DNA from 3 places in the Acidovorax sp. SRB_24 genome. Region 1 is predicted to be linked to each of the others. Evidence: riboswitches for the same ligand, from Rfam matches in the RefSeq annotation. Region 1 holds a riboswitch; each other region holds the start of a gene.

Region 1 (11,727 bases):
CGCCGCTGGACGTCAAGCTCATGAACCTGACCGCATCGGTCCTGTTCGTGGCTTGCGCGGGCCTGGCGCTGGCAGCCAGCGCGTGGTGGCTGCTGCGCCACCCGGCGTTTTCGATCGGGCGCATCGTCGTGCAGGGCGAGCTGGTGCACAACAACGCCGTGACGCTGCGCGCCAATGTGACGCCGCAACTCGTCGGCAACTTCTTCACCATCCACCTGGGCGCTGCGCGCGAGGTTTTTGAGCAGGTGCCCTGGGTGCGCAGTGCCCAGGTGCGGCGCGAGTTTCCGCGCACGCTGCGCGTGGTGCTGCAGGAGCACCACGCCGTGGCGCACTGGGGCCCGGAGTCGGGCTCGACCCTGCTCAACAGCCAGGGCGAGGTGTTCGATGCCGGCGGCGACGCGGACCAGGACGATCTGCCGCGGCTCAATGGCCCGGCCGACCATTCCACCCAGGTGCTGGCCATGTACCAGCAGCTGCTGCCCGCGTTCGGGCCACTGGGACTCGAGTTGGAGGGGCTGGAGATGTCCAGCCGGGGCGGCTGGCGCGCGACGCTCGACAGCGGCGCGGTGGTGGAATTGGGAGGGGGCACCCCCGAGGAAGTGGCGCAGCGCACGCAACGTTTTGTGCGCACGCTCACGCAGGTGGCGGCGCAGTACAAGCGCCGCGCGGATGCCCTGGAGTCGGCCGACCTGCGCCACACCGGAGGTTACGCCCTGCGCTTGCGCGGCGTGACCACGGTGGTGCAGGGCGCCACGCCGGCAAAACGCCGGTAGAGCGGCACAGAAAAACGAAGGGCAGACACGCATATGGCAAGAGAATACAAAGATGTGGTGGTGGGGCTGGACATCGGCACGGCCAAGATCATGGCCGTCGTCGCCGAGGTTCTGCCCAACGGCGAGCTCAAGCTCGCCGGCCTGGGGGTGGCGCCCAGCAATGGCCTCAAGCGCGGCGTGGTCGTGAACATCGACGCCACCGTGCAGAGCATCCAGCAGGCGCTGAAAGAGGCCGAGCTCATGGCCGACTGCAAGATCCAGCGCGTCTACACCGGCATCACCGGCAGCCACATCCGCGGCCTCAATTCGAGCGGCATGGTGGCCGTGAAGGACAAGGAGGTCACCGCTGCCGACGTGGCGCGCGTGGTCGAGACCGCCAAGGCCATCAACATCTCCAGCGACCAGCGCCTGCTGCTGGTCGAGCCGCAGGAGTTCGTGATCGACGGGCAGGATGTCAAAGAGCCCATCGGCATGAGCGGCATCCGCCTGGAAGCCAAGATCCACATCGTCACCGGCGCGCAGAGCGCGGCCGAGAACATCATCAAATGCGTACGCCGCTGCGGACTGGAGGTCGAGCAGCTGCTGCTCAATCCGCTCGCATCGAGCCAGGCCGTGCTGACCGACGACGAGCGCGAGCTCGGCGTGGCCCTGGTCGACATTGGCGCCGGAACCACCGATGTGGCGATCTTCACGGGCGGCGCGATCCGCCACACGGCGGTGATCCCGATCGCAGGCGACCTCATCACCAGCGACATCGCGATGGCGCTGCGCACGCCCACCAAGGACGCCGAAGACATCAAGGTCGAGAGCGGCTATGCCAAGCAGTTGCTGGCCGACCCCGAGGCGCAGGTCGAAGTGCCGGGCCTGGGCGACCGCGGCCCGCGCATGCTCAGCAAGCAGGCGCTCGCGGGCGTGATCGAGCCGCGCGTCGAAGAGATCTTCTCGCTGGTGCAGCAGGTCATCCGCGAGTCGGGTTACGAGGAAGTGCTGTCGTCGGGCATCGTGCTCACGGGCGGCAGCGTGGTCATGCCGGGCATGGTGGAACTGGGCGAGGACATTTTCCTCAAGCCCGTGCGCCGCGGCATCCCCAAGTATTCGAGCGCCCTGTCCGACATGGTGGCCCAGCCGCGGGCCGCCACGGTGATGGGGCAACTCGAAGAGGCGCGCCTGGCGCGCATGCGCGGATTCAAGGTGGCGCAAAAAAGCGGCTCCGTGAAAACCGCTTTTGGCCGGTTCAAGGACTTCATCGTGGGGAACTTCTGACCATGCCCAAACCGATCTGGGTCGTGCGTCCCCACCCTCCGCCGCGCGTGCGCTGGCGCGGCGCCGGTCCGCCGCGCGTGCACCGAAGTTGTTTGATTGTTTCCCAATTCACCATTGCTTTTCCGTCAGTAACAGGAGCTCCAACATGTCCATCGAAATGATCGAAGCCGAAGAATTCAACCAGGGCACCCAGATCAAGGTGATCGGTGTGGGCGGGGGCGGCAGCAACGCCGTCGAGCACATGATTGCGCGCGCCGTGCAGGGTGTGGAGTTCGTCAGTGCCAACACCGACGCCCAGGCGCTCACGCGCAGCTCCGCGCACCGCGTCATCCAGCTGGGCCAGAGCGGCCTGGGCGCGGGCAGCAAGCCCGAAAAAGGCCGCGAAGCCGCGGAAGCGGCCGTCGAAGACATCCGCAGCGCCATCCAGGGCGCCCACATGCTGTTCATCACCGCCGGCATGGGCGGCGGCACCGGCACCGGCGCCGCGCCGGTGATTGCGCGCGTGGCCAAGGAGATGGGCATCCTCACCGTCGGCGTGGTCACCAAGCCCTTCGACTGGGAGGGCGGGCGCCGCATGACCAACGCCGACAACGGCCTGGCCGAGCTCGAGGCCAATGTTGACTCGCTGATCGTGGTGCTCAACGAGAAGCTGCTCGATGTGCTGGGCGACGACATCACCCAGGACGAAGCCTTTGCGCACGCCAACGACGTGCTCAAGAACGCCGTGGGCGGCATCGCCGAAATCATCAACGAGTACGGCCATGTGAACGTCGACTTCGAAGACGTGCGCACCGTGATGGGCGAGCCCGGCAAGGCCATGATGGGAACGGCCACCGCCAGCGGCCCCGACCGCGCGCGCATTGCCGCCGAACAGGCCGTAGCCTGCCCGCTGCTCGAAGGCATCGACCTGTCGGGTGCCAAGGGCGTGCTGGTATTGGTGACCGCCGCCAAGGGCAACCTGAAACTGAGCGAATCGCGCCTGGCCATGAGCACCATCAACGCCTACGCCTCGCCCGACGCGCATGTCATCTACGGCGCCGCCTACGACGACAGCCTGGGCGAGGAGATCCGCGTCACCGTGGTGGCCACCGGCCTCTCGCGCCACAATGCGCGCCGCCAGTCGATGCAGGTGGTGCAGGGCAGCCTGCGCACCGGCACCGACAACCTGGCCTACCAGGTGCCGGTGGCGGGCGCGGCCATGGGCACGACGGTGCTGGGTTCTGCGGGCGGCACGAGCCAGACCGATTACGGCAGCATGGCCGTGCCCAGCGTCTGGCGCACCAACCGCACGCAGGCTGCGGCGCGCGTGGACGCCCTGTCGTCGGGCGGCATGGACGACCTGGAGATTCCAGCGTTCCTGCGCAAGCAGGCCGATTGAGCGGGAAGCCGCGGCGCGGCCCGCGCTGGCACCGCGCCCCATCCTCCATCGCGGCGATAAATCCAGGGCGTGCGTGCACTGCAGCAAAGTGCCGCCTTCGCACCTAAAATCCCTGCATGCTTCAGCAACGTACTCTCAAGGCGCTCACCCGTGCGGTGGGCGTGGGCCTGCACAGCGGCCAACGCGTGGAGCTCACCCTGCGCCCCGCGCAGCCTGACACCGGCATCGTGTTCCGCCGTGTGGACCTGCCCGAACCGGTGGACATTCCGATCTCGGCCCTGGCCGTCACCGACACGCGCATGGCCTCGACGATCTCTGCGGGCGGCGCCAAGGTGCACACCGTCGAGCACCTGATGTCGGCCTGCGCGGGCCTGGGCCTGGACAACCTGTACGTGGACATCACCGCCGAAGAGGTTCCCATCCTCGATGGCTCGTCGGCGTCGTTCGTCTTCCTGCTGCAAAGCGCCGGCATCGCGCTGCAGAACGCCCCCAAGAAATTTATCCGGGTCAAGCGCCCGGTGCAGATCCGCCAGGGCGAGGGGGCATCCGCGAAATGGGCGCGGCTCGACCCTTACCACGGCTTCAAGCTGCGCTTCGAGATCGACTTTTCCCACCCCGCGGTGGACTCGACCGGCCAGTGCGTCGAGTTTGACCTGGGGCAGGGCAACTACAGCCGCGACATCGCGCGCGCGCGCACCTTCGGCTTCACGCGCGACGTCGAGATGATGCGCGCCAGCGGGCTCGCCCTGGGCGGTGGCCTCGACAACGCCATCGTCATGGACGACTACAAGGTGCTCAATGCCGACGGCTTGCGCTATGACGACGAATTCGTCAAGCACAAGATCCTCGACGCGATGGGCGATCTCTACCTCATCGGCAAGCCGCTGTTGGCCGCCTACAGCGCGTTTCGTTCGGGTCATGCGCTCAACAACCTGCTGCTGCGCGAGCTGCTCGCCCAGCCCGACGCCTGGGAACTGGTGAGCTTCGACAACGAGCGCCTGGCCCCCCCGGGCTTTGCCCAGCCGGCGCGCGCCTGGTAAGCGCACAGGGCCCGCTGCCATGCTGCTGTTCCGCTGGGCCGTCCTGCTGCTGTTGCTCGCGGCGGCGGTGTGCTTTGCGTTCTATGCCGGCACCGGCCAGCCGCGCTACAAGCGCCTGGGTTTTGTCGTCCTCAAGTGGACGCTGATCGCCGCCTTTGTCTTCTTTGCGGTGCTGATCGCCGAGCGCGTTCTCTGACGCGGGCGCGCTCTGCATAGCCCTATACTCGCGGCTGCTCCGGGGTGTGCTGACGCACTGAGATGGGGGCGGTCTGAAGTCCAGACTGGCCCGCGAACCCGACGAACTTGATCCGGTTGATACCGGCGTAAGAAGAGCCGATCTTTCTGTCCTGCTACTTTTGACGGCAGGCGGACCTTGCCCCTGGCGCTGCCACCGGGGGGGCGAGCACAGGTCCACTCCGGAGCACATCCCTGCCATCCACCGGAGACCGACCATGAACGCCACCGACCCCCTTGCCCTCGAGACATTCGCCCGCTTGCTGGAGGATGCCCGTGCGCCCTTTCCGGCCTCGCGCAAGGCCTACGTGCCCGGCCAGCTGCACGCCGACCTGCGCGTTCCCGTGCGCGACATCCTGCTGACCAACGGCGAGCAGGTCAGCGTCTACGACACGTCGGGCCCTTACACCGACCCCGATGTCGCCATCGACGTGCGGCGCGGCCTGGCCAGCGTGCGCGGCGCCTGGATCGCAGCGCGGGGCGACGTCGAGCGCTACGCAGGCCGCGCGCCCGCGGCGATCGATGATGGCCAAAGGAGCGAGGACGCCGCGCGCCTGGCGCAGCTGCGCGCCGAGGCCGCCGCACTGCAGCGCCAGCCCCTGCGCGCGCGCAGCGGCGCCAACGTCACGCAGATGCACTACGCGAAGAAAGGCATCGTCACGCCCGAGATGGAATACGTGGCGATCCGCGAGAACGGCAAGCGCGAGTGGATGGCGCAGTACATGGCGGACGCCGGCCGCGAGCAGCGCCTGATGGGCAACCCGATGGGCGCGAGCATCCCCCAGATCATCACGCCCGAATTCGTGCGCGACGAAGTGGCGCGCGGGCGCGCCATCATTCCAGCCAACATCAACCACCCCGAGGTCGAGCCCATGGCCATCGGGCGCAACTTCAAGGTCAAGATCAACGCCAACATCGGCAATTCGGCCGTCACGTCCAGCATCGAGGAAGAGGTCGAGAAGCTGGTCTGGGCGATCCGCTGGGGCGCAGACAACGTGATGGACCTGTCCACCGGCAAGGCCATCCACACCACGCGCGACTGGATCGTGCGCAATGCGCCCGTGCCGATCGGCACCGTGCCGATCTACCAGGCGCTCGAAAAGGTGGGCGGCGTGGCCGAGGACCTGACCTGGGCCATCTTCCGAGACACGCTGGTCGAGCAGGCGGAGCAGGGCGTGGACTACTTCACCATCCACGCCGGCGTGCGCCTGGCTTACATCCAGCTCACGGCGCAGCGGCGCACCGGCATCGTCTCGCGCGGCGGCTCGATCATGGCCAAGTGGTGCATGGCGCACCACCGCGAGAGCTTTCTGTACGAGCATTTTGAGGACATCTGCGACATCATGAAGGCGTACGACGTGAGCTTCTCGCTGGGCGACGGACTGCGGCCGGGCTGCGCGAGCGACGCCAACGACGCGGCGCAGTTTGCCGAACTGCACACGCTGGGCGAGCTCACGCAGACCGCCTGGAAGCACGACGTGCAGACCATGATCGAAGGCCCGGGACACGTGCCCATGCACATGATCCAGGCCAACATGACCGAGCAGCTCAACACCTGCCACGGGGCGCCGTTCTACACCCTGGGCCCGCTGACCATCGACATCGCCCCCGGCTACGACCACATCGCCAGCGCCATCGGCGCGGCCATGATCGGCTGGATGGGTACGGCCATGCTGTGCTACGTGACTCCCAAAGAGCACCTGGGCCTGCCCGACCGCGACGACGTCAAGCAGGGCATCATTGCCTACAAGATCGCCGCGCACGCGGCCGACGTGGCCAAGGGCCACCCTGGCGCGCGCGCGCGCGACGATGCGCTCAGCCAGGCGCGCTTCGACTTCCGCTGGGAAGACCAGTTCAACCTGGGCCTGGACCCCGACACCGCCCGCGCATTCCACGACGAGACCCTGCCCAAGGATGCCTCGAAGGTGGCGCACTTCTGTTCGATGTGCGGCCCCAAGTTCTGCTCCATGAAGATCACGCAGGAGGTGCGCGAATTCGCCGCACGGGGCCTGCAGGAAAAAGCGGTGGAATTCCGCGGCACGGGCGGTGAGTTGTACGTGCCGATCCAGCCCGTGGCCTGATGTCAGGCCGCGTGCCGCTGCGCCAGCCGCAGCGGCGCGCGCGGGGCTGCCGTCTGTGGCGCCGTGCCGGGTGCGGTTTGGTCCACCGGGCCGGGCGCATCCTGGCCCGGCAGCACGAACCGGCTGATCAGGGCCGCCAACTCCTGGGCCTGGCTGCGCAGGCTGGCGGATGCGGCGGCCGATTCCTCGACCAGTGACGCGTTCTCCTGCGTCATCTGGTCGAGCCGGGATACGGCAGTGTTGATCTGCGCGATCTCGTGGTTCTGCACGGCGGTGGCCGAGGTGATTTCGCCCATGCGGCGTGCCGCGTCCTGCACGGCACCGACGATGCGCTCCATGGTGCTGCCCGCCACGCCCGCCAGGCTGGCGCCGGCCTCGGCGCGTTCGACCGATGCGGTGATCAGTGCCTTGATTTCTTGCGCCGCCGCCGCCGAGCGCGTGGCCAGGCTGCGCACCTCGGCCGCGACCACGGCGAAGCCCCGCCCCTGTACGCCGGCGCGCGCGGCCTCGACCGCGGCATTGAGCGCCAGGATGTTGGTCTGAAAGGCGATGGAGTCGATCACGCCGATGATGTCCACGATCTTGCGCGAGGACTGGTGGATGCCTTCCATGGTGCCCACCACCTGGGCCACCACGCTGCCGCCCTCTTGCGCCACCACGGTCGCGGCGTTGGCCATGGCCTGCGCATGGTGGGCCGATTCGGCCGACTGCACGACATGGTGGGTCAGCTGCTCCAGCGCGGCAGCGGTCTGCTGCAGGCTGGTGGCTGTCTCTTCGGTGCGGCCCGACAGTTCGCTGTTGCCGCTGGCGATGTCCGAGGCGGCCGCACTGATGTTCTGCGCCGAGCCCCGCACCTGCCGCACCAGCGCACGCAAGGCGTGCTGCATCACCTCCAGAGACCCCAGCATGCGGCCGGCCTCGTCGCGCCCATGGCCTGCAATGTCGTGGCGCAGGTCCAGGCTGGCCACGCGGTCGGCGGTGGTGCCAGCCAGAGCGATCGGGCGGGTGATGCTGCGCACTAGCCACAGCGCGAGCAGCGTGCCCAGCGCCAGCGCCAGGGCGCTGAAGGCGATCAGCACCAGCCGGGCCACTTCGCCCAGCCTGGCGACCTCGCGCGCACGCGCATCGATGGCATCGCGCTGTGCCTGCGTCAGCGTGCCCAGCGCCGACAGCAGCGCGTTCGACGACGGCAGGAAATGTTCGGCATAGACCTTGCGGATGCGCTCGGTCAGGCCCGAGTCGCGCGCCGCCACCAGCGCGGAGCGGGCCACCGCGAAATCCTTGCCGGCGGTGCGGATGCCTGCGAGGAGCTGCTGGTGCTCGGCCGCCTGCAGCCTGTCGGCCAAGGCGCTGAGCCGCCCGTCATAGAGCTGCTGCGTCGCGGCAATGTCCGCGCCCAGGGTATCGCCCACCTCGGGCTCTGAACTCAAGGCGATGGCCTTGTAGCGCTCCGAATTGATGGCCTGGTAGCGGTAGGCATCGGCCACCAGCCGCTCGGCCGCGACGCTGTGCTCCACCATGTGCTGCGTGGAGCGCTGGATGCGCTGCAGCGACCAGATGCCAAAGGCCGAGCCCAGCAGCGCGAGCGCCATGGTCGCGAAGAAGACGGCCAGCAATCTGCTGGCCAGCGAGCCGCGCGAAGCGGTGGCAGGGGAGGGAACGGAGGGGGTGGACGAAAGCATAGGAGAAGGAAGGGGTGCTGCCCGCGCGAGCGGCCAGTGCCGCGCGCAAGACATGTACCTGGGGCCAGCGGCCCCGAGCCCTGTGGACTGTGCCGGTTGTTTGTGACAATTTGCTGTCAATCCCTGGGCAATGCGCGTGCCGTGAACACTGACTCCATGCCGGTGAATACCCTGCGGCTGCTCAAGCGGAAGACGCATACAGTTACTTTTCGTTCGCGCCGTGGGGCGCCAGGACATGGATGCGCGCGCTTCCCGCATGTCGGCGCTGATCGGCGGCGCGCTGCTGCTGGCGCTGGCGGTGCTGGTTGCACTCACCTTGTTCAGCGTGCGCTCCATCACGCGTTCGCTGTCGCAGGCGCGCGACCTGGCCGAGCGCATTGCCGGCGGCGACCTGTCCCAAGAGGTGCGGGCGACGAACCACGACGAGGTTGGCCAGCTGGTGATGGCCATGGAGCGCATGCAGGACGCGCTGCGCACGCTGGTGCGCCAGGTGCAGGACGCCGCGGGCAACATTGCCGCGTCCAGCGGCCAGGTTGCCACCGGCAACCAGGACCTGGGCCAGCGCACCGAGCAGACCGCCGCCAACCTGCAGGAGGCCGCCTCGTCGATGGAGCTGCTCACCGGCACCGTGCGCCACAACGCCGAGTCATCGCACCATGCGCGCGACTTCGCCACCTCGGCCGCCACCGTGGCCGAGCGCGGCGGCAGCGTGGTCGCCCAGGTGGTGACGACCATGGAGCAGATCACTGCCAGCTCGCGCCACATCGGCGACATCACGGGCGTGATCGACTCGATCGCCTTCCAGACCAACATCCTGGCGCTCAACGCGGCCGTCGAGGCCGCGCGCGCGGGCGAACAGGGCCGCGGCTTCGCCGTGGTGGCCAGCGAAGTGCGCAGCCTCGCGCAGCGCTCGGCCGAGGCCGCGCGGGAGATCAAGGCACTGATCGGCACCTCGGTCGGCCGGGTGAAAGACGGCGCCCGCTTGGTGGGCGAGGCCGGGCAGACCATGGGCGAGATCGTGAGCAGCGTGCGCCGCGTCTCGGGCATCATCGGCGAGATCACCGCCTCGGCGGCCGAGCAGAGCGAGAGCATCGACCAGATCGGCCAGTCGGTGCGCCAGCTCGACCAGATGACGCAGCAAAATGCCGCGCTCGTCGAAGAGTCCACCGCCGCCTCCGCATCGCTGCGCGAGCAGGCCGGCCAGCTCACACGGGCCGTGGGCCAGTTCAAGCTCGATGGCGGCAGCGCCGCCGCGCCGCAGGGCGGCCCACGCGCGGCGCCTGTCGCCGCCGGGCTACGCGCCTGGGCGTGGCCGCCGCCGCGCTGCGTTGATTTCGAGCGTTTTAAGGCTCCAGCGCTTGCCCATCAAGCGCTGGTAGCTCTTGATTTCGTAGCGAATGAGCGGGCCGCGCACAGCGCAGGCCCCGGGCGGGACACCGCAAAGCAAAGCGTGTCAGCGCCAGGCCGGCGGCAGGCCGCGCGGCGCAGTGGCCAGGGGCTGTTGCAGCCGCCACCCGGCCGCCTCCGCCGTGTCGTGCAGGTTGCGTCCGTCCAGCGTGTAGTGGATCTCGGTGCCCTGCGGCGCATCCAGTGCGGGCAGCAGCGCTCGCAGCACCGAGAGCGCAGCCGCCAGGTCGTGCACAAGGATGTCGATGCGCAGGTACACCACGTCGCGCGAGCCGTCCAAGTGGCGCTCGCCCAGCGAATCGCCCCAGCCCACCACCAGGCCCAGGCCCTGCGCGCGCAAGGCCTCGTCCATCTGCTCCTCGCGCAGGTGCAGAGGGTCGGCCTCGTGCCGTCCCACCGGGATTTTGACGAACACGAATCCCGGCGCTGCGCTGGGCGGAGGGGCGGCAGGGGGAGGGTGGGCCATGGCAGGCCATTCTAGGAACAAGCGGGCCGGTGCGCTGGCCCCTTTGCGCGCGCAGCGCGCGCGCCGTCAGTAACTGCGCCCGCCCTTGTACATCGCGTGCTGGCGCCGCTGCAGCGTTCCCGCCTCGGCCAGCCGCGCCATGGCGGCGCCCGCGTGCGCGTGGGTGATGGCCATGCCCAGCGCGTCGGCCGCGTCGGTGCCCGGCAGGCCGGGCAGCTGCAGCAGGCGGCGCACCATCTCCTGCACCTGGCTCTTGGCCGCACGCCCGTGGCCGACGACCGCCTTCTTCATCTGCAAGGCCGTGTATTCGGCCACCGGCAGGTCGCTGGCCACCAGCGCCGTGATGCAGGCGCCGCGCGCCTGGCCCAGCAGCAGCGTCGACTGTGGGTTGACGTTGACGAAAATGATCTCGACCGTGGCCACGGTCGGCTGGTAGCGTGCCGCCACCTCGCTGATGCCGTCGAACAGCACCTTCAGCCGCCCCGGCAGGTCGCCCAGCGCGAGCTGCGTGGTGCGGATGGTGCCGCTGGCCACATAGCTGAGCGCGTGCCCCTCTACGTCTATCACGCCAAAGCCGGTCGTTTGCAGGCCGGGGTCGATGCCAAGGATTCGCATAACTGTGAAAAATGGAGCTGTCAGTGCTTGTCTGGTAAGCGCTGAGCGCCTTTTTGATTATGGACCAGCGCACCAGCGCACTGGAGGCGGGCTTGCGCTTCCGCACAGGCCTGAACGAACCAGGCGTGCGCTGAGACCGCACGCCGCGGGGATTTGCAGCGGGCACAAGAAAAAACCCGCCGAAGCGGGTCCTTGTTGCAGCGCTGGGCTTAAGCCTTGCGCTGGCGCAATGCGGCAATGCCAGCGAGCCCCAGTCCCAGCAATGCCAGCGCGCCCGGTTCAGGCACCGGGTTGGGCGCGGCGGCGGTGAACACATAGTTGAACGCGCCGCCGCCCTGTGTGGCCTTGTCGCCGCCCACATAGGCGGAAAGATCTCCGCCCTGGTTGTAGCCGCTCTTGCCCACATCGATGAAGAAATTCTCGGCCAACGCGTTGCCGCCACCAAACTTGTTGGTGGTCGGCAGATGGGAAGTGTCTCCGAATCCGTCGTACCAGGCCAGGTGATTCACGAAGGAATCAACGGTTGAAATGGCGTATTGGTATCCATTTGCGAGGGAGCCGAAGACCAATTCGGCGGCTTGCAAAGCCGTGTAGTTGAGAGGGGTGTTCTTCCAGAAAGGTCCGGACCCCACGTCGTAGCTGCCGATGTAGGTCCAACCGACATTGTCCGAATCCAGGTAAGTGTTACCGACCACCGGGGCCGCTTGAGCCCCCACGGCGAGCAGCGAAAAACCAAGAACCAAGGGCGAGAGAAAACGGTGCATTGACATCTCCTAGTTGAGGTCTCA
Region 2 (7,191 bases), on a different contig from region 1:
CTGGGTGGCCAAGATCGGCTGCGACAGCGGCCTGGCCAGCGCCGGGCTGATGCACGCGGTGTACGGCCGCGCGTTCGCGCGCCTGCCCATCGTGCTCAACATCGTGCAGCTGATCGGCTGGGGCACCTTCGAACTGGTGGTGATGCGCGACGCCACCGTCGCCATCGGCCGCCAGTCGGGCAGCCTGCTGGCGCCCCACTGGCCGGTGCTCGCCACGCTGCTGTGGGGCGGTGTCGTGACGCTGCTCATCAGCGGCTCCATGGTGCAGCTGGTGCGCCGCATCATCGCGCGCGTGGCGCTGCCATTGGTGGTGCTGTCGCTCGTGTGGCTGAGCTGGCAGTTCCTGTCGCTGGCGCAGGCACAGGGCCTGGCAGACCTCTGGCAGCGCCGCGGCGAAGGCGGCATGGGCGTGATGCCCGCGCTCGACCTGGTGATCGCCATGCCGATCAGCTGGCTGCCGCTGGTCGCCGACTATGCGCGCCACGGCACCAGCGGCCGCGCGGCGCTGCGCGGCACCTGGGCCGGCTATGCGCTGGCCAACATCTGGTGCTATGCGCTTGGCGTGCTCGTCGCGCTGGTGCTGCCCAGCCAGGACCTGGTGACCGCGCTGCTGCTGGCGCAGGGCGGGCTGATCGCGCTGTCGCTGATCCTCATCGACGAAGTCGACAACGCCTATGGCGACGCCTATTCAGGCGCCGTCTCGGCCCACGCCCTGCGGCCGCGCTGGAGCGTACGCCGCTGGGGCATCGCGATCGCGCTGCTGTGCACGCTGCTGGCGCTGGTGCTGCCGATGCACAGCCTCGAACCCTTCCTGCTGCTGCTCAGCTCGGTCTTCGTGCCGCTGTTTGGCGTGATCCTGGGGCGCCTGGCCTTTGGCGCCAGCGCTGCGGCCTTGCTGGCGCAGGCACGCCAGGCGCATGCCGCGCCGATCGCGCTGTGGCTGGCGGGCATCGCGTTCTACCACCTGGTGCCCCGACTCGCGCCGGCGCTGGGCTCGGCCCTGCCGACGCTCGCGCTGTGCTTCGTGCTGGCCTATGCCACGCGCACCCGGCCCGGCGCCGGCACGCTGGCCGCAGGCGCGCGGCAGGCCTGACAAGCGCGGCCCCGCGTCGGCCCCCCGCGCCCGCGCAGCGCTATTCAAAGATGAGCACTGTGCGCACGCTGGTCCTGGGATTCAGAGCAAAACCCACCTGAAACCCAAGCTGTGCCAGCGCCAGCAGCTCACTTTTTATCGAAAGTGCAGGAACTTCACCGGCAGCGCCCTGTCGGACCGGGCGCATGGATCCCATGCGTTTGTCTCAAAGGAGTGTTGTTCCCGTGCTGTTTCTGTCCCGCCGTCTCTCGCTTTCCGTGGCCGCCCTTGGCCTGGCTGCAGCCGCCGCCTTGTCCAGCCTGCCCGCGGCCGCCGCCGCACGCGCGCAAGAATTCGTCAGCGTGAAGGGCTCCAGCGTGAACGTGCGCGAAACGCCCACGACCCGTTCGGCCACGCTGTGGGAGCTGGCCTCGGGCTACCCGCTGCAGGTCCTGCAGCGCAAGGGCCAGTGGCTGCGGGTGAAGGATTACGAGGCCACGCTGGGCTGGATCCATGCCCCGCTGACCCACAAGGTGCCGCACATGGTGGTCACCGCCCACACGGCAAACCTGCGCGCGGGCCCCGGCCAGCAGCACCGGCGCGTGGGCCAGCTGGACCAGCACGAGGTCGTGAAGACGCTGAAAAAATCGGGCGATTGGGCGCAGGTGCAGCGCGAAGGCGGGCAAAAGGGCTGGATCGCGCGGCGGCTGGCCTGGGGCTGGTAAGCAAAGACCGGGCGGGCTCGCGGGCCCGCCAGCTCAATGGTGCAGCACGCGCTGCGCCACGGGCGCATAGCCGTGGTTCAGCGGCCCGTGCCCGTGCCCGGTGCACACCGCGGCGCCGGCGGCGATCGCGCCCAGGACGTAGGCGCGCGCCTGTTCCACCGCCTGCGGCAGCGGCAGGCCCAGTGCCAGGTGCGCGGCAATGGCCGACGACAGCGTGCAGCCCGTGCCGTGGCCGTTGTGCGTGGCAATGCGCGGCGACTGCAGGCGCAGCCGCCCCCCGCCGGCCAGCGCCAGCACATCGATCACGGTGTCGCCGGGCAGGTGCCCGCCCTTGAGCAGCACGGCCGGCGCGCCCAGCGCCAGCAGCGCGCTGGCCGCATCGTCGAGTGCATCGGCACCGTCGATGGTGCGGCCCAGCAGCAGCGCCGCTTCGTCAAGATTCGGCGTGACGACGGTGGCCAGCGGAAACAGCTCCTCCACCAGCACGCCCACGGTCTCCTGCGACATCAGGCGGTCGCCGCTGGTGGCGACCATGACGGGGTCGAGCACCACCTGCAGCATCTGGTGGCGGGCAATCGCCTTGACGACCACGCGCACCACCTCGGGCGAGTGCAGCATGCCGATCTTGACGGCGTCCACGCCGATGTCCTCAGCCACGGCGTCGATCTGCGCGCGCAGCATGTCGGGCGGAATGCCGTGGATGGCGCGCACGCCCTGCGTGTTCTGCGCGGTGATCGCGCTGATGGCGGTCATGCCGTAGCAGCCCAGCGCGCTGAAGGTCTTGAGGTCGGCCTGGATGCCGGCGCCACCGCCGCTGTCGGAGCCGGCAATCGAGAGCACGCGGACGTAGCGCGCGGGCCTGGCGGCCGGGAGGGTCGTTTGAGTCATGGCAAAAATTATGGCCTATGCGCCACATCAAGACGGGCGCTGGCGGCTTGTGCTGTAATTCTTGCCAGGACGAAACAGGGGTGTCCCGCCAGGCTGGCGCGGACTGAGAAACACCCTGGGGCCGAGCCAACGCAGGCCCCGTTACCCGATCCAGGTCATGCTGGCGTGGGGAGTTTCCAGCACAGGCGCCCGCCCGTTTTGTCCGTGCACCCACACCAACGGACAACGATGATTGCTCACCCTTCCTCTTTTGCGATTCTGGGCGCCGGCCTCATGGGCCGGCTGCTGGCGGTGTCACTGGCGCGTGCCGGCCATGCGGTGGCCGTGTACGAGGCGCAGGACGCCAGCGGCCAGGGCAGCGCCGCGCGCGTGGCGGCCGCCATGCTGGCGCCGCTGGCCGAGTCGGCCGTGACGGAGCCCGGCGTGGTGCGCATGGGCCAGCACGCGCTCACGCGCTGGCCACAGCTGCTGGCAGACCTGCAAGCGCCGGTGTTCTTCCAGCAAAACGGCACGTTGGTGGTCTGGCACCGGCAGGATGCACAGGAGGCGGCGCGCCTGCGCCTGCAGTTCGAGACCACGCACAGCGCGCTGCCGGCACTGCCCGCCATGCAGGCGCTCGACAGCGCCGGCATGGCGCGCCTGGAGCCGGCCCTGGCCGGGCGCTTTGCGCAGGGCATGTACCTGCCCGGCGAAGGCCAGCTCGACAACCGCCAGCTGCTGGACGCGCTGGCGCGCGAGATGGCGCAGCGGGGCGTGGCCGTGCACTGGAACACGCCGCGGGAGCCGGCCGACTTCGCCCCCGGCACGCCGGGCCAGCCCGACTGGCTGCTCGACTGCCGCGGCCTGGGCGCACGCGCGCAGTGGCGCGAGCTGCGCGGTGTGCGCGGCGAGGTCGTGCGCGTGCACGCACCCGAGGTGACGCTGCAACGCCCCACGCGCCTGGTGCACCCGCGCTACCCGATCTACATCGCGCCCAAGCAGGACCACCTGTTCGTGATCGGCGCGACCGAAATCGAGTCCGACGACCTCTCGCCCGCCAGCGTGCGCTCGGCGCTGGAGCTGCTCAGCGCCGCCTACGCCGTGCATTCGGGCTTTGCCGAAGCGCGCATCGTCGAGATCGCCACCCAATGCCGCCCCACCCTGCCCGACAACCTGCCCGCCATCCGCCAGACGGCGGAGCGCGTGCTCGAAGTCAACGGCCTGTACCGGCACGGCTTCATGATCGCGCCCGCCCTGCTCGACGTGGTGCTGGAGCTGCTGCAGACCGGACAATCGCCCCTGGCCAGCGCCTTCGACCTGGCCGTGGATTTACACAGCGCGACGAGCGCCCTCTCTTTGCCATGAACATCACCATCAACCAGACACCGCACCAGCTGCCCGACGGCGCCACGGTGGCCGACGCCCTGGCCGCCATCACGGCGCGGCCGCCGTTCGCGGTCGCCGTCAACACCGTCTTCGTGCCCAGCACCGAGCACGCACGCCACCTGCTGCAGGCGGGCGACCGCGTGGAAGTCATTTCTCCCGTCACCGGCGGCTAGCGCCGCGCATTGCCATGAACACCACCCCTTCTGACGACGCCCTGGTCCTGTACGGCCAGTCCTTCTCCAGCCGCCTGCTGCTGGGCACGGCTCGCTACCCGTCGCCGGCCACGCTCAAGGCCGCGGTGCAGCGCGCCCGCCCGGCCATGGTCACGGCCTCGCTGCGCCGCCAGGGCAGCGGCGATGCGGACGCAGGCCACAACAGCTTTTGGGAGCTGCTGCGCGAGCTCGACGTGCCGGTGCTGCCCAACACCGCGGGCTGCCACAGCGTGCAGGAGGCCATCACCACCTCGCACATGGCGCGCGAGGTGTTCAACACGCCGTGGATCAAGCTCGAAGTGATCGGCGACGACTACACGCTGCAGCCCGACACGCTGAACCTGGTCGCCGCGGCCGAGCAGCTCATCCGCGACGGGTTCTACGTGCTGCCCTACTGCACCGAAGACCTGGTGCTGTGCCAGCGCCTGGTCGACGTCGGCTGCCAGGCCGTCATGCCCTGGGCGGCGCCGATCGGCACCGGGCGCGGCCCCGTCAACCCCTATGCGCTGCAGGTGCTGCGCGAGCGGCTGGCCGTGCCGCTGCTGGTCGATGCGGGCCTGGGCCTGCCCTCGCATGCCTGCCAGGTGATGGAATGGGGCTACGACGGCGTGCTGCTGAATACCGCCGTGGCGCTGGCGCAGGACCCGGTCGCGATGGCCGGCGCCTTTGCCGACGCCGTGCAGGCCGGCCGCAGCGCACGCCGCGCCGGCGCCATGCAGCCACAGCACAGTGCCCAGCCCAGCACGCCGGTGCTGGGCACGCCGTTCTGGCACCACGAGCAGCCCTCGGCCTGAGACCCCAGCCATGATCGACACCGACACCCTGGCCCAGGACATCGTGCGCCACCACACGGGCACGTTCACGCCGAGCACGCCACAGCCCGTCCCGGCATCCGAGGGCACCTCTCCGGTGTACCGCGCGGCGCTGGCGGCCTGCAGCGCTCTCGGCTTCATCGCCGCCGATGCCCGCTGCCTGGCGCGCGCCTGGCAGGCCCGCGCCGAGCGCACAGGCGCTGTCGATGCCGCAACCTGGCCCGATGAGCCCCAAGACTTCGGCCTGCAGGCGCTGCCACAGCAAAACGCCTTCGCCGCGTGCCCGCGGGCGCTCGGCCTGTACGCGGTGCTGCCCGACGCCGCCTGGGTCGGCCGCATGGCGCGCGCCGGCGTGCCGACGGTGCAGCTGCGCTTCAAGAGCGAGGACGCCGCCACCATCGCGCACGAGGTGCAGGCCGCTGTGCACGCGGTGCAGGGCACGGGCGCGCTGCTGTTCATCAACGACCACTGGCAGGCGGCCGTGGCCGCGGGCGCCTATGGCGTACACCTGGGCCAGGAAGACCTCGACGCGATGCGCCCCGAAGACCTGGAGACGCTGGGCCGCGCCGGCCTGCGCCTGGGCGTGAGCACGCATGGCTATGCCGAAATGCTGCGCGCCGATGCCGTGGGGCCGAGCTATGTCGCCATGGGGGCGGTGTTCCCGACCACGCTCAAGCGCATGGCCACGGCCCCGCAGGGCCTGGGCCGGCTCGCCGCCTATGCGCGCCTGATGCAAAGCTACCCGCTGGTGGCGATCGGTGGCATTGGTGCCGAGCATTTCGCGCAGGTGCGGGCCACGAGCGTGGGCTCAATTGCGGTGGTGCGCGCCCTGGTCAATGCGCCCGACCCGGAGGCGGCAGCGGCGCAGCTGCAACGGGCGCTGCACGCGCCGCATTGAATACCCATGAAAACAGCCTCAAACGCTGATCTGGCAAGCGCTTGAAGCTACCAAAAACATAGTCCGCGCTGCAGTGCCGCGATGCGCTCAGCCGGGCTAGCGGTCGCCGAGGTCGAAGCGCGCTTCCACGCGGTCGCTGTGGGCGCCAAAGCCGCGCGGCTGCTCGCGCTGGGGCGGCGGCGTCACCGGCATCGCGGGCAGCTCGCTGCCGGTCAGCGGCGGCAGCGCCCAGTCGTCGGCGCCGGCCGGCTCGCTCAAATCGAGGTCCAAGTCCAGGTCGAGCGGGTCCGGCTGCGGCGCTGCCAGGGGCGCATCCAGGCCGAGGGCGGCATAGCCCGAATCGGACACCAGCTCCAGGTCGTAGTCCATCAGACTGGCGGGCACCGATGGCACGAAGAGCGCCGCAGCCGCGGCCGCCTGCGGAGTCAACCCGTGCGGTTCGGGCGCCGGCAGCGGTTCGGGGGCCGACACCGGCGTAGTGCGGGCCCTTGGCGGCGGCGCGCCGCGGGCCCTCGGTGGCGTGGTGCGGGCAATGGCGTACAGCAGCAGCAGATCGTCGTAGGCGGCCAGGTCGAAGCGCGCGGTGTCGGTGCCCTCGTGGCAAAACAGCAGGCCATCGAGCAGCGCCAGCACGGCGGCATCGCTCCACAGCGCCTCGATCTGCGCCAGTGCCTCGGGCCAGTCCAGCAGCGTGCGGCTGGCGCGGTGGAACACGCCGAACTCGGGAATCTGCGCGTTGAAATAGCGGTGGAACTGGTCACGCAGGCTGTTGAAATCGCCCACGCGGCTGAGCGAGTGGTAGAGCCGCAACAGCTCCAGATAGGCCAGCGGCGAGCTGCGCTCGTTGTCGGCGATGTGCCGCTTCATGACGCCGATGGCCTGGTCGTGCTCGCCCACCGAGACAAAGAACTCGGCCTGCTGCTGCAGGTCGAACAGGTCTTCGGGGTTGACCACCTCCGCCGGCGCCGCCGGGGCGCTGGCGGCCGGCAGCGGCCACGCCCCGGACGAGCCGGTCGCCGCGACCATGCTGCGCGCCAGGCCCATGCGCTCACGGGCCACCGGCGCAGGTTCGGCGGCTGGCGATGCCGGCTCCGGTGCCGCGGACAGGAGCGGCGGCGGCGGTGGCGGTGCGGTGGGCACGGCCCAATCGGCTTCGGCGGCGCTGGCGCTGGACGTCACCAGGCCGCGCCACGCCTGCTCGGCCCGCTGCGCCTGCGCG
Region 3 (11,727 bases), on a different contig from region 1:
CCGTGGTCAGCAGCGGATAGACCGCAAACAACGCCGCGGTGGCGACCATGGCGCCGGCGATCACCGCCCATTCGCGCAGCCACTGCGCCACCAGCGGCATCGCCATGCGCACCAGCGCCGCGGCAATGGCGAAGGCCCCCAGGATGGTGCCGATGACCGACGCGCTCAGTGCCCGCTCGTAGCCCAGCAGCGGCACGACGAAGGTGTGCACGTCCCAGCAGGACGACAGCACCCAGTTGACCAGCATCAGGCGGCGAAAGCGCGGCTCGCGCAACAGGTCCCACACGCGCTGCTGCGGCCCGCCCGTGGCGGCGATCACGGGCGGCAGCTCCACCGTGTGGCGCACCCAGAACCAGGTGGCCAGCGGCAGCACCGCCAGCAGCGCGAACGCCCAGCGAAAGCCGCCGAGGCTGCCGGCGGCGCTGCCCGCATGGTCGATCATCAGGCCGGCAAAGAAGGGGCCGATGAAGTTGGAGATGGCCGGTCCGATCGCCAGCCAACTGAACACCTGCTTGAGTTGCGTGGCGCTGTGGGCGGCCCGGCCGACGTGGCGCTGCAGCGCGATCGTGGCCGCACCCGTGGCGCCGCCCGTGAGCAAGGCCGCCGCGCACAGCACCTCGAACACCGGAAATGCCAGCGCGAGCCCCGCGCCGCTGGCGGCCGCCACCACGCAAAAGCCCACCGGACGGCGCAGTCCATGGCGGTCGGCATAGCGCCCCGCGGGCAGCGCCAAGAACACCTGGGTCAGCGCAAACAGCGCCAGCAGCACGCCCACGGCCGCTGCGCTGTAGCCCGCGCGCAGCGCCAGCAGCGGCGCAGCCATGCGCATGCCGGCCATGCAGGCATGCACGCAGACCTGTCCCGCGATCAGACGGGCCAGCGCGGCGTTCATGTCACTCGCCTTCGCTCGGCGAAGGCGCGGCCGGCATGGCCGTTTCGGGCGCGGCGACCAGCAGCCCGCCCTCTTCAGGGGCCGGAAGGGCCTGCACGTCGCGCAAGCGCCGCTGGATGGCGCGCGTGCGCACCCCCACCTCGTCAAACTTCTTGGCGGCCGCGTCGATCGACTTCTTGGTGGCCTCGACCACGTCGCCGAACTTGGCGAACTCGGTCTTGACCTGGCCCAGCATGTTCCAGACTTCGGACGAGCGCTTCTCGATCGCCAGCGTCTTGAAACCCATCTGCAGGCTGCTGAGCATGGCCGCCAGGTTGGCCGGGCCCGTGATCATCATGCGGCAGTCGTTCTGCACCGCCTCGACCAGGCCGGGGCGGCGCATGACTTCGGCGAACAGCCCTTCGGTGGGCAGGTAGAGCACGGCGAAGTCGGTGGTGTGCGGGGGCGAGACGTATTTGCCATAGATCTTGCGCGCTTCGAGCTTGATCGAGGTCTCGAACGCATTGCCGGCCGACGCAATGGCCGACTTGTCGGCCGTGTCGTGCGCGTCCATCAGGCGCTGGTACTGCTCCACCGGGTACTTGGAATCGATCGGCAGCCACACCGGCTGCTCGTCGCTCTGGCCCGGCAGGCGGATCGCGAACTCGACCAGCTCATCGCTGCCCGGCACGGTCTTGACGTTGCGCGCGTACTGGCCGGGCGTGAGCACGTTCTCGATGATGGCGCCCAGCTGCAGCTCGCCCCAGGTGCCGCGCATCTTCACGTTGGTCATCACGCGCTTGAGGTCGCCGACGCTGCCGGCCAGCGTCTGCATCTCGCCCAGGCCCTTGTGCACCTGTTCGAGCCGGTCGCTGACCAGCTTGAACGACTCGCCCAGGCGCTGCTCGAGCGTGGCGTGCAGCTTTTCGTCCACCGTGCGGCGCATTTCTTCGAGTTTGGTCGAGTTGTCGGCCTGGATGGCGGCCAGGCGCTCGTTGAGCGCCGTGCGCAGCTGCTCGGCGTTGTGCTGGCTGCCCTGCACCAGCCCGGCGAGCTGCTGCGAGACCGCGTCCTGCAGCACCGAGAACTGGTTCTTGATCTGGTGGCCGTTGCCTTCGAGCTGGTCCTTGAGCGCCGTGGACATGGTGCCGAGCTGGCTCTGGATGTCGCCCTTGAGCGAGTCGAGCGTCTGCCGCGTGGCGCCCGTGAGCGCCTCGAAGCGCTCCTGGATGCGCTGCTCGAATAGCTGCGTGCTCTCGGCCATGGCCTGGCGCGACTTCACGCTCTCGGCCGCCAGCGCCGCCGTGGTCTGCATCAGCTCGGTGCGAAAGCCCGCCAGGGTGTCCGACAGCTCGGCACGCCCGGTGCGCGACTCGGCCACCGCCTGCGCCAGGCGCTCGTCCACCGCATGGCGCAGCGAATCGAGCGTGCCCTGCATGGCCTGCGTGGAGCCGCGCAGCTGCTGGCCCATGCCGTCGAGCGCGCCGTCGTTCTTGGCCACCGCCAGCTGGGTGGACTGGGCCGTGGCTTCCAGGGCCTGCAGGCGCGCTCCCCATTCGGGCGGCAGTTCCACGCGCGGGCGGCGCCACAGCAGCAGCGCCAGCAGAACGACCACGAGCAGCAGCAGGGCGGCGAGAACGAGGGTGTCGGTAGTCAAAGGCAGTTCACTCTTGTTTCAATAGCTGTCAACGCATGCCCCATAAGGGCTGGAGGCATATTTGACTGCCAATTATGCAATTCAGTCGCCGACGCGGTTCACGGGGGTGAGCGCGCCGCGCCCGTCAAAGAACGCGATCAGGTTTTCGGCGGCCAGGTTGGCCATCGCCAAGCGCGTGGCCACGGTGGCGCTGGCGATGTGCGGCGTCAGCACGACGTTAGGCACCGTGAGCAGGTCGGGGTGCACGCTGGGCTCGCCCTCGAACACATCGAGCCCGGCCGCCGCGATCTGGCGCGTGCGCAGCGCGTGCGCCAGGGCCGCGTCGTCCACGATGCCGCCGCGCGCGATGTTGACCAGCGTGGCCGTGGGCTTCATCAGCGCCAGCTCGGCCGCACCGATGGTGTGGTGCGACTCGGCGGTGTAGGGCAGCACCAGTACCACGTGGTCGGCGCTGCGCAGCAGCTCTTCCTTGCCGACATAGCGGGCCTTGCACTCGGCCTCGAGTTCGGGCGAGAGCTGCGAGCGGTTGTGGTAGACCACGTCCATGCCGAAGCCGTGCGCGCCGCGCTTGGCAATGCCCTGGCCGATGCGGCCCATGCCGATGATGCCCAGCGTGCTGCCGTGCACTTCGGTGCCGGCGAACATGTCGTAGCTCCATTTGTTCCATTTCCCGGCGCGCAGGTAATGCTCGGACTCGGCCATGCGCCGCGCGGTCGCCATGAGCAGCGCGAAGCCGAAGTCGGCCGTGGTCTCGGTCAGCACATCGGGCGTGTTGGTGCCCTGCACGCCCGCGGCGGTCATGGCCTCGACGTCGAAGTTGTTGTAGCCCACGGCCATGTTGGCCGCGATCTTCAGGCGCGGGCAGGCGGCGATCAGTTCGGAGTCGATGCGCTGGCTGCCGGTGGTGAGGGCGCCATCCTTGTCGGCCAGGCGTTCGGCCAGCTCCTGTGGCGACCAGAGGGCGTCCTCGGGATTGGCTTCGACTTCGAAGTGCTGCGCGAGCCGCTCGACCACTTCGGGAAAGATCGCACGGGCGATCAGGATGCGGGGTTTGTTCATGGCGGGCTTTCTTTCAGTTTCAGCGGAACCAGACGAAGGTCATCAGGATGAACAGCGGCACCAGGATGCCGCAGGACCACAGCATGTAGCCGAAGAAGCTCGGCATCTTGACGCCGCGGTCCTCGGCGATGGCCTTGACCATCAGGTTGGGCGCGTTGCCTATGTAGGTATTGGCGCCCATGAACACGGCGCCCGCCGAGATGGCGGCTAGCGTGGGCGCCAGCGTGGTCATGAGCTCGGCCGGATTGCCGCCGGCGGTGTTGAAGAACACCAGGTAGGTCGGCGCGTTGTCGAGGAACGAGGACAGCAGCCCCGACGCCCAGAAGTACATCGCCGGATCGGGCGCGCCATCGGGGCGCGTGACGGCTGCGACGATGGCGCCAAAGGGCCCGCCCACGCCGGCCTTGAGCATGGCGATGACCGGAATGATGGTCAGAAAGATGCCGGCGAACAGCTTGGCCACTTCCTGCATGGGCCCCCAGCCGAACTGGTTGTCGGCATGCACCTGCGCGGGCGTGAGCCACAGCGACACCAGCGTGACGATGACCAAGCCCACGTCACGCACCAGGCCCGGCAGGCCGACGGGCGTGCCCGCGACGTCGAACACCACGGGCGACTTCCAGAAACCGCTGAGCAGCACCAGCGCCACCACCACGCCCAGCAGCGCGAAGTTGACCTTGCCATCGAAGCCGATCGTGCGCGTGTCGGGCGTCGGGTCGCGGCGCTGCCCGCCGCCCTGGCCTTCGCGGCGGAAGTACCAGGTGTCGAGCGCATAGAACAGCGCCAGCAGCACGCCGACCAGGAACAGCGTCTCCTGGAAGATGTGGGCCACGGTCCAGAAGAAGTCGACGCCCTTGAGGAAGCCCAGGAACAGCGGCGGGTCGCCCAGCGGCGTCAGCGAGCCGCCGGCGTTGGAGACGATGAAGATGAAAAAGATCACCACGTGCGCGCAATGCTTGCGCTGGTCGTTGGCGCGGATCAGCGGGCGGATCAGCAGCATCGACGCCCCGGTCGTGCCCATGAAGCTGGCCAGCACGGCGCCGATGGCCAGGATGGCGGTATTGAGCCCGGGGCTGCCCTGCAGGTTGCCGCGGATGTAGATGCCGCCCGCCACCGTGAACAGCGCCGTCAGCAGGATCACGAACGGAATGTATTCGGCCAGCAGCGCATGCACCAGGCTCGCGCCGGCCGCCGCCGGGCCGAAGACCGCGGCAAACGGCAGCAGAAAGGCCAGCGCCCAGCCCGCCACCACCTTGCCGTAATGGTGGTGCCAGAAAATGGGTGCCAGCAGCGGCAGAAGCGCGATCGACAGCAGAACGCCGGCAAACGGCACGCCCCACCACAGGGCCAGGCGGCTGCCATCGATGTCGGCGGCCAGCGCCAGGCCGGGCAAGGCCGACAGTGTGGCCATGAGCAGCCAGCGGAAATGCTTCATGCGTGGGTCTCCCTCGTTATATTGAAAACAGGCGCACGGAAATGGGCTGTGGACGGCAGGCCGGCGCGGCGTACCGCGCCACAGCATGCGCTGCCAGCGCCCCGAGCGCCTGGCCGCGTCGGCCGCGGGCAACGCGAAAGTGTAGGCCATGGCCCGGACACGCCAGGCCAATCGCAACGCGCCCTGCCCGCTGCGAAAAAAATATGGTCAAAACCGGCTTGAGCGCATACCCAGAATGTGCTGGCAGCTCCTGATACCAGAGCAAAATATCAGCCCGGCAGCACCAGCGCCTGCAACACGCCGTGCAGGCGCGGTGACAGCGCGGCGGGCCGGCGCGTGGCGCGGTCCACGTACACATGGATGAAATGCCCGGCCGCCGCCGTCAGCGCCTCGCCCTGGGCGAACAGCCCCACTTCATAGCGCACGCTCGTGCTGCCCAGGCGCGCCACGCGGATGCCCGCTTCCACCGTTTGCGGAAAGGCGAGCGGGGCAAAGTAGTTGCACTGCGTCTCGACCACCAGCCCGATGGTCCGGCCCGCGTGGATGTCGAGCGCGCCCTGCTCGATCAGGTGGGCGTTCACCGCGGTGTCGAACCAGCTGTAATAGACGACGTTGTTCACATGCCCATACACATCGTTGTCGGCCCAGCGCGTGCTGATGGGGCGAAAGGCGGCGTAGGCGCTGCGCGGCTGGGGCGCAGGGCGCGCCGGGGTCGCTGTCGTGTTCATGGCCGTGGATTTTGCCAGCGCGGCAACAGGCCCTCCGGCAAGGGACCGCAGTCCGTCGTTTTGACGTAACAAAGGACAGAAAACGTAATTTGTTGCAACGCAACAAAAAGTGCTTGCGTGTCGGCCACCGTCGCCCCTAGAATCCGCACTATGCTGCACTGCAACATGGCCCGGAAAGCATGCCAGCGCAGATATTTGTGAACCACAGTCGCTTTCGACTTTTCCTTTCTTTTGGAGATCTCACATGTCCCTGACCGCTGAACAAATCCTGGCCGCACACAAAGCCAACATCGAAACCCTGTTTGGTCTGACCAGCAAAGCCTTTGAAGGCGTGGAAAAGCTGGTCGAACTGAACGTGACCGCTTCGCGCGCCGCACTGAACGAGGCCGCCAGCCACGCCCAGGCCGTGCTCAGCGTCAAGGACGCACAAGAACTGATCGCCCTGCAGGCCGGCCTGTTCCAGCCCCTGGCCGAGAAGGCAGCTTCCTACAGCCGCCACCTGTACGACATCGCCTCGGGCACCGGCGGTGAATTCAGCAAGGCCGTCGAGTCGCAGACCGCCGAAGTGCAGAAGAACTTCGCCACCCTGGTGGACTCGGCGTCGAAGAACGCACCCGCCGGCTCGGAAACGGCCGTGGCCGTGATGAAGAGCGCCGTGTCGGCCGCCAACAACGCGTTCGAATCGGTGCAAAAGGCCGTCAAGCAGGCCACCGACGCCGCTGAAGCCAACTTCAACGCCGTGGCCACCACGGCCGCCGACGCAGCCAAGTCGGCTGCGGGTGCCCGCAAGCAGCGCTGAGCCATGCGCCTGTCCAGCCACAAGGCGCTGGACACAAAGCAGGGATTACCCTGATAATGCGAACACTGTCCCGGCGCCGCCGGGACCCCAGTTGTCTCCTCGGATCCTCTCGAAACACGGGTTTCAGGGATTCGTTCAAGCCCGGTCTCGACCGGGCTTTTTTTTGCGCGACCCAGGGACCGGGTGCCGCCGAAAAAACACAACCGCGCAGGCAGTATTGCGAATGGTTCGCGTTTGCTTTACCATTGCACCCGTTACCATTCCTCCTTCGCCCTTCCCATGAAAAAAATCTCCACGGCTGCCGCAGCAGCCTGTTTCCTGCTCGCAGCCAGCGGTTTCGTGCAGGCCCAAGAGAACGTCGTCAACCTCTATTCGGCACGCCACTACGCCACCGATGAAGCGCTCTACAGCGGCTTCACCCAAGCCACGGGCATCAAGATCAACCGCGTCGATGCCGACGATGCCGGGATCCTGGCACGCCTGAAGGCCGAGGGCTCGGCCTCCCCCGCCGATGTGATCCTGCTGGTCGACGCGGCGCGCCTGTACCGCGGCGAGGTCGACGGGCTGTTCCAGCCGATCAGGTCCAAGGTGCTCGAAGACGCCATCCCGGCCAACCTGCGCAGCCTGCCGGCCGCAGACGGCGGCATTTCGTGGTTCGGCCTGTCGACCCGCGCGCGCGTCATCGTCTACAACAAGGTCAAGATGAACCCCGAGGACGTGGACACCTACGAGGAGCTGGGCGACCCGAAGAACAAGGGCAAGCTGTGCATCCGCTCGGGCTCGCACCCCTACAACCTGAGCCTGTTTGGCGCCGTTACCGAGCACATGGGCGAGCAAAAGACGCAGGAGTGGCTCAAGGGCATGGTGGCCAACCTGGCGCGCGACCCCAAGGGCGGCGACACCGACCAGATCAAGGCCGTGGCGTCGGGTGAATGCCAGATCGGCGTGACCAACAGCTACTACCTGGCGCGCCTGATGCGCTCGGACAAACCCGAAGACATTGCCGTGGCCAACAAGGTCGGCGTGGTGTTTCCGAACCAGCAGTCGTGGGGCACGCACTTGAACATCGCGGGCGGCGCCGTCGCCAAGTACGCCAAGCACCGCGCCAACGCAATCAAGTTCATGGAGTACCTCGCGAGCCCTGAAGCGCAGAACTATTTTGCCAACGGCAACAACGAATGGCCCGCCGCCAAGGGCGTGGACATCGCCAACCCCGCGCTCAAGGCCATGACCGGCGGCAAGCCGTTCAAGAGCGAGACCATCCCGATCAGCGCCGTGGGCGCCAACATGACCAAGGTGCAGCAGATGCTGGACCGCGTCGGCTTCAAATAAGCCCTGCACCCCTCCCCGCGCCCGGCCCTGCCGGGCTTTTTTTCGCGTGCCGCATCCGCCATAATTTACGTTTACGTCAACGTCATTCACTGGAGATACGGCATGGACATTCAGGGCAAGGTATTCATCGTGACCGGCGGCGCATCGGGCCTGGGCGAAGGCACGGCACGCATGCTGGCCGCGCAGGGCGGCAAGGTCGTCATCGCGGACATGCAGGCGGACAAGGGCGCGGCGGTGGCCCAGGACATTGGCGGCGCCTTCGTGCGCTGCGACGTCAGCAGCGAAGCCGACGGCCAGGCCGTGGTGGCGCAGGCCGTGTCCCTGGGCAAGCTGATGGGCCTGGTCAACTGCGCCGGCGTCGCCCCGGCCGAAAAGACCGTGGGCAAGAACGGCGCCCACAGCCTGGCCGCGTTCAGCAAGACCATCGCGGTGAACCTGGTCGGCAGCTTCAACATGATCCGCCTGGCGGCCGAAGCGATGTCCCAGAACGAACCCGAAGCCACGGGCGAGCGCGGCGTGCTGATTTCCACCGCCAGCGTCGCCGCCTACGACGGGCAGATCGGCCAGGCCGCCTACAGCGCCTCCAAGGGCGGCATCGTCGGCATGACCCTGCCCATCGCCCGCGACCTGGCCCGCAGCGGCATCCGCAACATGACGATTGCCCCCGGCATCTTCGGCACGCCGATGCTGTTTGGCATGCCGCAGGAGGTGCAGGATGCGCTGGCCGCCGGCGTGCCCTTCCCGAGCCGCCTGGGCACGCCGCAGGACTACGCCAAGCTGGTGCGGCATATCTTCGAAAACGACATGCTCAACGGTGAAGTGATTCGCCTCGACGGCGCCATCCGCCTGGCGCCCCGCTGAAGGCCGGGCGGCGGGCCCGCGCGTGAACGGCCCCGCGCGCAGCAGGACATCCGGGGCACCCCTACAATCGCGCCGTGTCCGGTGGCTTGCCGGACACGACCGCTGGGGGTGTCGCCGGGATCTTTCGAGGACCGGGCGGCTGAGAAAGTCCCTTTGAACCTGTTGAGATCATCCTCGCGCAGGGAAGCCGGCCGCACAGCACCGCCCCGCCCACGGGCCGCCGTGCCCTTGGCCCGCCCCGCGCGCGCACCGCACGGAGCCTTTTCATGACACAGCCCGCCACCCCCGCCAACGAGGCGCTGGCCCCCATTTCCGCCGACCGGCGCGTGTTCCAGTGGCACGACCACGCCTCGCTGTGGTTCAGCCTGGGCGTAGGCCTGCTGGTGATGCAGGTGGGCGCCTACCTGATGCCCGCCATGGGCACGCAAGACGCGCTGCTGGCCATCGTGTTCGGCTCGCTGCTCGGCGCCGGCCTGCTCGGCTGGGTGGCCAAGATCGGCTGCGACAGCGGCCTGGCCAGCGCCGGGCTGATGCACGCGGTGTACGGCCGCGCGTTCGCGCGCCTGCCCATCGTGCTCAACATCGTGCAGCTGATCGGCTGGGGCACCTTCGAACTGGTGGTGATGCGCGACGCCACCGTCGCCATCGGCCGCCAGTCGGGCAGCCTGCTGGCGCCCCACTGGCCGGTGCTCGCCACGCTGCTGTGGGGCGGTGTCGTGACGCTGCTCATCAGCGGCTCCATGGTGCAGCTGGTGCGCCGCATCATCGCGCGCGTGGCGCTGCCATTGGTGGTGCTGTCGCTCGTGTGGCTGAGCTGGCAGTTCCTGTCGCTGGCGCAGGCACAGGGCCTGGCAGACCTCTGGCAGCGCCGCGGCGAAGGCGGCATGGGCGTGATGCCCGCGCTCGACCTGGTGATCGCCATGCCGATCAGCTGGCTGCCGCTGGTCGCCGACTATGCGCGCCACGGCACCAGCGGCCGCGCGGCGCTGCGCGGCACCTGGGCCGGCTATGCGCTGGCCAACATCTGGTGCTATGCGCTTGGCGTGCTCGTCGCGCTGGTGCTGCCCAGCCAGGACCTGGTGACCGCGCTGCTGCTGGCGCAGGGCGGGCTGATCGCGCTGTCGCTGATCCTCATCGACGAAGTCGACAACGCCTATGGCGACGCCTATTCAGGCGCCGTCTCGGCCCACGCCCTGCGGCCGCGCTGGAGCGTACGCCGCTGGGGCATCGCGATCGCGCTGCTGTGCACGCTGCTGGCGCTGGTGCTGCCGATGCACAGCCTCGAACCCTTCCTGCTGCTGCTCAGCTCGGTCTTCGTGCCGCTGTTTGGCGTGATCCTGGGGCGCCTGGCCTTTGGCGCCAGCGCTGCGGCCTTGCTGGCGCAGGCACGCCAGGCGCATGCCGCGCCGATCGCGCTGTGGCTGGCGGGCATCGCGTTCTACCACCTGGTGCCCCGACTCGCGCCGGCGCTGGGCTCGGCCCTGCCGACGCTCGCGCTGTGCTTCGTGCTGGCCTATGCCACGCGCACCCGGCCCGGCGCCGGCACGCTGGCCGCAGGCGCGCGGCAGGCCTGACAAGCGCGGCCCCGCGTCGGCCCCCCGCGCCCGCGCAGCGCTATTCAAAGATGAGCACTGTGCGCACGCTGGTCCTGGGATTCAGAGCAAAACCCACCTGAAACCCAAGCTGTGCCAGCGCCAGCAGCTCACTTTTTATCGAAAGTGCAGGAACTTCACCGGCAGCGCCCTGTCGGACCGGGCGCATGGATCCCATGCGTTTGTCTCAAAGGAGTGTTGTTCCCGTGCTGTTTCTGTCCCGCCGTCTCTCGCTTTCCGTGGCCGCCCTTGGCCTGGCTGCAGCCGCCGCCTTGTCCAGCCTGCCCGCGGCCGCCGCCGCACGCGCGCAAGAATTCGTCAGCGTGAAGGGCTCCAGCGTGAACGTGCGCGAAACGCCCACGACCCGTTCGGCCACGCTGTGGGAGCTGGCCTCGGGCTACCCGCTGCAGGTCCTGCAGCGCAAGGGCCAGTGGCTGCGGGTGAAGGATTACGAGGCCACGCTGGGCTGGATCCATGCCCCGCTGACCCACAAGGTGCCGCACATGGTGGTCACCGCCCACACGGCAAACCTGCGCGCGGGCCCCGGCCAGCAGCACCGGCGCGTGGGCCAGCTGGACCAGCACGAGGTCGTGAAGACGCTGAAAAAATCGGGCGATTGGGCGCAGGTGCAGCGCGAAGGCGGGCAAAAGGGCTGGATCGCGCGGCGGCTGGCCTGGGGCTGGTAAGCAAAGACCGGGCGGGCTCGCGGGCCCGCCAGCTCAATGGTGCAGCACGCGCTGCGCCACGGGCGCATAGCCGTGGTTCAGCGGCCCGTGCCCGTGCCCGGTGCACACCGCGGCGCCGGCGGCGATCGCGCCCAGGACGTAGGCGCGCGCCTGTTCCACCGCCTGCGGCAGCGGCAGGCCCAGTGCCAGGTGCGCGGCAATGGCCGACGACAGCGTGCAGCCCGTGCCGTGGCCGTTGTGCGTGGCAATGCGCGGCGACTGCAGGCGCAGCCGCCCCCCGCCGGCCAGCGCCAGCACATCGATCACGGTGTCGCCGGGCAGGTGCCCGCCCTTGAGCAGCACGGCCGGCGCGCCCAGCGCCAGCAGCGCGCTGGCCGCATCGTCGAGTGCATCGGCACCGTCGATGGTGCGGCCCAGCAGCAGCGCCGCTTCGTCAAGATTCGGCGTGACGACGGTGGCCAGCGGAAACAGCTCCTCCACCAGCACGCCCACGGTCTCCTGCGACATCAGGCGGTCGCCGCTGGTGGCGACCATGACGGGGTCGAGCACCACCTGCAGCATCTGGTGGCGGGCAATCGCCTTGACGACCACGCGCACCACCTCGGGCGAGTGCAGCATGCCGATCTTGACGGCGTCCACGCCGATGTCCTCAGCCACGGCGTCGATCTGCGCGCGCAGCATGTCGGGCGGAATGCCGTGGATGGCGC

Evidence for each region. A riboswitch is a leader RNA that binds a small molecule or an ion and turns the genes downstream of it on or off. The one in region 1 is predicted to bind thiamine pyrophosphate.
Region 2: it holds a riboswitch for thiamine pyrophosphate, as region 1 does, so the genes downstream of both, B2J89_RS06935 (FAD-dependent oxidoreductase) here and thiC (phosphomethylpyrimidine synthase ThiC) in region 1, are expected to answer to the same signal.
Region 3: it holds a riboswitch for thiamine pyrophosphate, as region 1 does, so the genes downstream of both, B2J89_RS06450 (cytosine permease) here and thiC (phosphomethylpyrimidine synthase ThiC) in region 1, are expected to answer to the same signal.

Annotation. Positions count from the first base shown of each region.
Region 1 is NZ_MWOM01000008.1:58,253-69,979, forward strand. It holds gene B2J89_RS04450 (cell division protein FtsQ/DivIB) at 1-773, shown strand, start outside; gene ftsA (cell division protein FtsA) at 807-2,036, shown strand; gene ftsZ (cell division protein FtsZ) at 2,182-3,414, shown strand; gene lpxC (UDP-3-O-acyl-N-acetylglucosamine deacetylase) at 3,531-4,454, shown strand; gene B2J89_RS04470 (hypothetical protein) at 4,474-4,650, shown strand; TPP riboswitch at 4,681-4,801, shown strand; gene thiC (phosphomethylpyrimidine synthase ThiC) at 4,907-6,769, shown strand; gene B2J89_RS04480 (methyl-accepting chemotaxis protein) at 6,772-8,451, opposite strand; partial or broken gene B2J89_RS23185 (methyl-accepting chemotaxis protein) at 8,678-9,751, shown strand; gene ruvC (crossover junction endodeoxyribonuclease RuvC) at 10,391-10,939, opposite strand; gene B2J89_RS04495 (PEP-CTERM sorting domain-containing protein) at 11,149-11,703, opposite strand.
Region 2 is NZ_MWOM01000013.1:84,402-91,592, forward strand. It holds gene B2J89_RS06920 (cytosine permease) at 1-1,093, shown strand, start outside; gene B2J89_RS06925 (SH3 domain-containing protein) at 1,351-1,797, shown strand; gene thiD (bifunctional hydroxymethylpyrimidine kinase/phosphomethylpyrimidine kinase) at 1,831-2,685, opposite strand; TPP riboswitch at 2,752-2,874, shown strand; gene B2J89_RS06935 (FAD-dependent oxidoreductase) at 2,914-4,029, shown strand; gene thiS (sulfur carrier protein ThiS) at 4,026-4,223, shown strand; gene B2J89_RS06945 (thiazole synthase) at 4,238-5,056, shown strand; gene B2J89_RS06950 (thiamine phosphate synthase) at 5,067-5,972, shown strand; partial or broken gene B2J89_RS06955 (hypothetical protein) at 6,069-7,191, opposite strand, start outside.
Region 3 is NZ_MWOM01000012.1:75,187-86,913, forward strand. It holds gene B2J89_RS06410 (MFS transporter) at 1-892, opposite strand, end outside; gene rmuC (DNA recombination protein RmuC) at 894-2,528, opposite strand; gene B2J89_RS06420 (D-glycerate dehydrogenase) at 2,610-3,587, opposite strand; gene B2J89_RS06425 (sodium:proton antiporter) at 3,607-5,022, opposite strand; gene B2J89_RS06430 (thioesterase family protein) at 5,292-5,750, opposite strand; gene B2J89_RS06435 (phasin family protein) at 5,995-6,549, shown strand; gene B2J89_RS06440 (extracellular solute-binding protein) at 6,829-7,881, shown strand; gene B2J89_RS06445 (3-hydroxyacyl-CoA dehydrogenase) at 7,984-8,742, shown strand; TPP riboswitch at 8,837-8,944, shown strand; gene B2J89_RS06450 (cytosine permease) at 9,009-10,316, shown strand; gene B2J89_RS06455 (SH3 domain-containing protein) at 10,574-11,020, shown strand; gene thiD (bifunctional hydroxymethylpyrimidine kinase/phosphomethylpyrimidine kinase) at 11,054-11,727, opposite strand, start outside.